Regions from separate parts of the Metabacillus sp. B2-18 genome, predicted to be linked through region 2. Evidence: predicted binding sites of a transcription regulator. Region 2 holds the regulator's gene; each other region holds the start of a gene.
What was found. Region 2 encodes CtsR, which represses protease genes until heat stress. Its sites were predicted from a motif close to ATGGTCAATAAAGGTCAAACA; they were not measured.
Positions count from the first base shown of each region.

Region 1: a site for CtsR is predicted at 1,313-1,333, ahead of clpP (ATP-dependent Clp endopeptidase proteolytic subunit ClpP). Genes of this name have one in related genera too.
Region 3: a site for CtsR is predicted at 1,230-1,250, ahead of LPC09_RS07955 (ATP-dependent Clp protease ATP-binding subunit). Genes of this name have one in related genera too.

Region 1 is NZ_CP088245.1:4,298,382-4,300,646, reverse strand. Features, by position in the region: gene clpP (ATP-dependent Clp endopeptidase proteolytic subunit ClpP) at 583-1,176, opposite strand; gene LPC09_RS21765 (DUF2269 family protein) at 1,554-2,006, opposite strand; tRNA gene LPC09_RS21760 (tRNA-Arg) at 2,178-2,253, shown strand.
Region 2 is NZ_CP088245.1:105,274-107,538, forward strand. Features, by position in the region: gene LPC09_RS00555 (MgtC/SapB family protein) at 288-986, shown strand; gene LPC09_RS00560 (CtsR family transcriptional regulator) at 1,113-1,574, shown strand; gene LPC09_RS00565 (protein-arginine kinase activator protein McsA) at 1,590-2,141, shown strand; gene LPC09_RS00570 (protein-arginine kinase McsB) at 2,142-2,265, shown strand, end outside.
Region 3 is NZ_CP088245.1:1,582,621-1,584,885, forward strand. Features, by position in the region: gene LPC09_RS07955 (ATP-dependent Clp protease ATP-binding subunit) at 1-1,132, opposite strand, end outside; gene LPC09_RS07960 (YkvI family membrane protein) at 1,412-2,265, shown strand, end outside.

The DNA of each region.
Region 1 (2,265 bases), 950 kb from region 2:
CGGGCAGGGAAGAGAAGATGTGTCTCGATAGTGCGGGAATCGGGACACGAATAGGGGAGGAAATAGGAATTGTGTCTCGATAGTGATGGAATCGGGACACAAATGGGAGAGAGAAGAGAGGATGTGTCTGGATAGTGCGGGAATCGGGACACAAATAGGATAGGGAAGAGAAGATGTGTCTGGATAGTGCGGGAATCGGGACACAAATCGGGCAGGAAAGAGATGATGTGTCTCAATAGTGCGAGAATCGGGACAAACAAAGGGGAGGAAAGAGAAGATGTGTCTCGATAGTGCGAGAATCGGGACACAAATAGGATAGGGAAGAGAAGATGTGTCTGGATAGTGCGACAATCGGGACAAACCCAGGGTAGGAAAGAGCACTTATGTCTCGATAGTACGAGAATCAGGACAAGACTAAACCAGGAAAGAGAAGATGTGACTCAATTACAAGAAAGAGCAACTGATCACATAAGACATAAGCTCCATCTCCTACCTCCGTGACTCAGTGCTTATATGCCCTCAATCTAAAACAAAAAAGCCCCAATCACTATCAAATCGGATTGGGACCTACTTCATCTAATCTTATTTACTTAACGTATTACGATCTAACACTTTGTCAATTAAACCATATTCTAACGCACGATCAGCAGTCATGAAGTTGTCACGCTCTGTATCGCGTTCGATAACCTCTAGATCTTGACCTGTACGATCAGAAAGAATTCTGTTTAATTTGTCACGTAAGAATAAGATACGTTTTGCAGCAATTTCAATTTCCGTTGCTTGACCTTGTGCGCCACCAAGTGGTTGGTGAATCATCACTTCACTGTTTGGAAGAGCATAACGTTTACCTTTTTCACCAGCTGCAAGTAAGAATGCACCCATTGAAGCAGCCATACCAATACAAATCGTTGATACTTGTGGTTTAATGAATTGCATTGTATCGTAGATTGCCATACCTGCTGTGATGGATCCACCAGGGCTGTTGATGTAAATTGAGATATCTTTTTCTGGATCTTCAGCTTCTAAAAACAGTAGCTGTGATACAATTGAATTTGCAACATTATCGTCGATGCCGCTTCCAAGCATAATGATACGGTCCTTTAAAAGACGTGAGTAAATGTCATAAGCACGCTCACCACGGTTTGTTTGTTCAATAACTGTAGGGATTAAATTCATTTCATATTCCTCCTTTATTTTAAGAAAGATTAGGTTTGTTCTAAAGGGTATAAGGTTTAATATGTAATCCTTTAGAACTTCACACATAAAACATGTTTTGAAATAGGTAAATCTTATGTATCTCCATCATACAACTATGGTCAATAAAGGTCAAACGAAAAGACCAATGCTTTACGATGAATTTTTAATTGCCATCATTGATGTCTATACTATACTATGTATGCGGTCACGATAACATGTAATCATGTTTCCCACATTTGTTGTTTTTCAAACTGAGTGAATACTTTTTTCGATACTTAATAGATCTTCTAAAATTGTGAATTTAACGGAATCATAAAAAAGACAGACCACAAAAGGCCTGCCGAAAACAAAAACGATTAAAATGGTTTCACGGTCATTAAAACAATTAAAATAACCGCTGATGCATGTAAAACATTATTAAATGGAATGAGCTGTTTTGCCAGTTTTGTATACTCTTCTGGTAACTCCTCACCTTCATGGTTTTCAAGCGACTTTAATTGTTGCTTTTCTTTTTTAGGGAGAATTCCAGCTGTGATTGGTTGAACAGCTATGTAAATAACAAGAGAAGCTATGTACCAAACTTCTTTAAAAAGATAAGGATTGATGATGGCCATAATAATTCCTGTAAGTAATAATGTGATGCTTCCCACCTTTGCGAACTTTTCAATGCCTTTAGAAACCTTATGAGCAAACTGAGCTTGTGATACAGTTTTTACATTGCTCATTAATACTGGCATACCAAATGTAGCCCCAAGCCCTACAACAGCCGCAACAAGATGGATAATCAATAAAAATGTGTAAATAGTCATGCTTTTTCTCCTCCTTTTTTACTACACCCTAAATTATACCTAAAATGTATAAAATTAGAACAACATTTTGTGAATTGATTTTTTGATTTTGTGTTGGAAATAATCACAGAAAAAGGCAGTTGAAATTAAGTTAAAGTTCCCGTATAATTTTCCATACTGATATATTAATGTGCGCTCGTAGCTCAGTCGGATAGAGCGGTGGTTTCCGGTACCACGTCTGCCGGGGGTTCGAATCCCTCCGAGCGCGTCACATGAAAGA
Region 2 (2,265 bases):
AAAAGAACATTGAGATTAGCCTACAATTTATGACTATTTTCTATAACATAAAAAGATTGTCTTTATAAAATTAGATGAGAGCGTAAAATCATGCAAAATAGTCCATTGAAGACTTTATTCGACAAATTTTAGCAAATTACGGGAAGTGACAGGCACCCCCACCAGGCACCCCCACCAGACACCCCCACCAGACACCCCCATCAAAAAAATAAGTGTTTGAAAACTATCTTTTGAGTATATATATATTAGAACAACTTATATGTCTTATTAAACTAGGGGAAATGTATATGTTTGAGTTTCTTAGTCAAGAGGATTATACGATGTTTTCTCGTATCCTTATTGCAGCTCTTTTATGTGGAGTTATAGGGTTAGAACGGGAGTTTAAGAATCATCCTGCGGGGTTTCGAACACATTTGTTAGTAGGAATTGGATCATGTCTTATGATGATATTGTCTTTGTATGGTTTTGAGCATTATCTTCAGGATCATAAAGCTGTGCAATTCGATCCGTCACGGATTCCATCTTATGTGATTAGTGGCATAGGTTTTTTAGGTGGAGGAACCATTCTAGTAAAAGGTGCAACGGTTAGAGGATTAACAACAGCTGCTTCTATCTGGATTGTAGCTGGATTAGGTTTAATTATCGGATCAGGAATGTATATTCTGGCATTTTTTACAACGATTATTGTGTTAATGTGTCTCATTTTTTTAAATAGATTAGAGAAGTATATGTATGTAAAAAAGACAAGAAGAAAGATGAAGGTTGTTGTAAATTCAACTAAATCTTCAATTGATGAAGTGATTCAGCGTCTTTCGACATATAGCATTAAGACAAATAGTATTGTGATGACATCAAGTCGAAAGGACCGAGATGGGAATGTAACTTTTTATTATCAGTTAGATATTAATATTAACATTCATTCAATAGGGCATGAAAAGTTGGAGCTTGTACTAAAGGAAATCAAGGAAGTAGAAAAAATCTTTTAAATAAGGTTTCACTTCTTTCTATTTTGGCAATATTTAAAATGAAACAGAAGAGTTGAAAAATTTTTCTGTTCGTTTTATATTTAGATTATAGTCAAATATAGTCAAAGTCAGTGAGGGGGAGGTTGAGTGAGAAATATTTCAGACATTATTGAACAGTATTTAAAAAAAGTGCTGGACAGTAGTGGTAAAGAAATTGTTGAAATTAAACGCAGTGAAATAGCTGATCAATTTCAATGTGTGCCTTCACAGATAAACTATGTTATAAACACAAGATTTACGATTGAAAGAGGTTATCTAGTAGAAAGTAAGCGTGGTGGAGGAGGCTATATTAGAATTATTAAAGTTCATGCTGAAACTCAAGCACACTTACTTGATCAATTACTAGCTTTAATAAACAATCGCCTCTCACAAGCAGCTGCAGAGGATATCATTAGTCGGCTTGTAACTGAAGAGGTCATATCCCCTCGAGAAGCAAAGCTGATGATGAGTGTTATAGATCGTTCAGTCCTATATATCGACCTTCCTCATAGGGATGAATTAAGGGCAAGAATGGTGAAAGCCATGTTAACTTCATTGAAATATAAGTGAAAGTAGGGGAGACGGATGATTTGCCAGGAATGTAATGAAAGACCGGCAACGTTTCACTTTACAAAAGTGATTAATGGTGAGAAAACAGAAGTTCATATATGTGAGCACTGTGCGAAAGAAAATAGTGAATTTTTTATGTTTAATTCAAGTTCAGGATTCTCGTTAAACAGCCTGTTAACAGGTTTACTTAATATGGAGCATGGCTTTGCTAAAGCAGAGGAGCAGAATGTGTTTAAAACAGAAAGTGTTCCTCAATGTGATCGATGTAAAATGACCTTCCAGGATTTTAAGAAATCTGGTAGGTTTGGTTGCTCTAATTGTTACCCAACTTTTAAAAATTATATTACTCCGATTCTAAGACGTGTTCATGGTGGAAACACAGAACATTCCGGGAAAATCCCAAAGAGAATTGGTGGAGATATTCATATAAGGAAAAAAATTGAGGATCTAAAAGAGAAAATACGAAGTCTTATTAGTCAAGAAGAGTTTGAACAAGCTGCACTGGTAAGAGATGAAATCCGCTCACTTGAAAAAAAATTAAGTAGCTTTGATGAGGAGGGATTTTAGATGTCACTCCAGAACTTTATGAATAAGGCGATGAGTGCTTGGATGAGTCAGGAAGGTCCTGATTCAGACATTGTATTAAGCAGCCGAATTCGTTTAGCACGAAATATAGATCAATATAAATTCC
Region 3 (2,265 bases), 1.5 Mb from region 2:
TTTCATTTGTTGATTTTTCACTATTTAACTGCGATTCAAGATGAGCTTCTTCATCTCTTAATTTAGCAGCTAATTCGTAGTCTTCGTTTTTAGTAGCTTCTTGTTTTTTTAGTGAAATATGTTTTAGACGTTCTTTTATCTCTTCATCACTTTCATTTTTTAACATTAAGTTCTTTTTAGAACCAGCTTCATCCAACAAGTCGATTGCCTTATCAGGAAGATATCGGTCTTGAATATAACGATGTGAAAGGGAAACGCAGGCTTCAATAGCTTCATCTGAATAAGATACATGATGATATTGCTCGTACTTATCTTGAATACCTTTTAAGATTTCAATCGCTTTATCAATTGTTGGTTCATGAACCATTACTGGCTGAAAGCGTCGCTCAAGTGCAGCATCTTTTTCAATTTTTCTATATTCTTTTAATGTTGTAGCACCTACAACTTGAAGCTCTCCTCTTGCCAGAGCTGGTTTTAGGATATTACCTGCATCCATTGAACCCTCTGCTGAACCAGCCCCAACAAGCTGATGAATTTCATCTATGAATAATATAATGTTTTTACGATTTTGTAGCTCTTCTATAATCTTCTTCATTCGTTCTTCAAATTGACCTCTAATCCCTGTATTTGCAACAAGTGATGCTACATCTAAGAGATAAACCTCTTTATTTGTAAGCTTTGTTGGAACAGAGCCGTTTGCAATCTTTAAAGCAAGACCTTCCACGACAGCTGTTTTTCCTACGCCTGGTTCTCCAATTAACACGGGATTATTTTTGTTTCGGCGGTTTAATATTTCAATCATTCGATCAACTTCTTCTTCACGGCCAATCACAGGATCGATTAAGCCTGCTCGTGAAGCATGAGTTAAATTACGGCCAAGTTGGTCTAGAATCCCACCACCGCTGGATTGAGTTTTTGGTTGAACGTTTTCCGCTGATGATGCTTGTTGTTGAAGTCCTTTCATAAATTGTTCAAATGGAAACGAAGGAAATCCTCCTGACAATCCTGAAGGGATAGCTTGTTTATACGTTGAATAGCAGTCATTACATAATGTTAGTTGCTTATGTTGATTATTTATTTGAACGTTTAAATGAACTGTAGCTTGTTTTGATTGACAATTTTCACACATCATCTTTAAAACTCCTTTTCATTATTAATTTATATAAAAAAGATTTCAGCGAAAGAGTTTGATCTTTATTGACCAATAGGATAAAAAGAAAGAGGTCTCATGTTTGACCTTCTTTGATCATAGTATACTTTGACCTTTTTTGACTTTCAAGTGTTTTGCCTACAATTTAGTAATGGGATTTTCTTACAGGAATTTTTAAAAAGGTTATGAAAATGAAGTGAATCATCTCTATTTACGCTCATATAATGATACAAGCTGTTTATCTATAGTGAGGTGTAAAGGATGAGAAGATCTTGGATTGCCTCGTTTCAAGTCGCTGCTGTTTATGTAGGAACAGTAGTAGGAGCAGGGTTTGCGACTGGACGAGAAATAGTTGAGTTTTTTACAAAATACGGTGTTTTTGGACTTGCAGGTATTTTATTAGTGGGTTTTATTTTTGTTTATATTGGGACGAAAATGCTCATCCTATCAAAGCGAATTAACGCAGCTTCTTATCAAGATTTAATGATCTTTTTATTTGGTAAGAAAATAGGAAGATTTATAAATATTTTTATGCTTATCATATTATTAGGATTAACCTCTATCATGTTGTCGGGTGCAGGAGCGATATTTAAAGAACAGCTTGGTCTTTCTGTAAGGTTAGGTGTTATTATTACGATTTTATTAACAATAGCTGTTATGTTTTTTGGTATTAAGGGGTTATTTAGTGTAAATATCATTGTAGTACCAATGCTGATTCTATTTAGTACCATTCTAGCTGTTCAATCTTTCTCTATTGAAGCTTTAAGTGTAATGCCCGATAAATCATCTGCCACATTTAAATGGATTCTTTCTGCTGTTTCTTATGCAGCCTTTAATTTAACAATGGCTGCAGCTGTTTTAGTGCCTTTAGCAAATGAGATCAAAGATGAGAAAGTCTTGAAACGGGGAGGGATCCTTGGGGGAGTCTTTTTAACAGCAATTCTAATTAGCAGTCATATTGCTCTTTCGACTCTTCCTAACGTTATGGATTATGACATACCGATGGCTGAGGTAATGAAAACAACTTTTTATGCCATTTATTTTATTTACATAGCTGTCATATATGGTGAAGTTTTTACCTCAGTTATAGGCAATTTATATGGTTTAGAAAGACA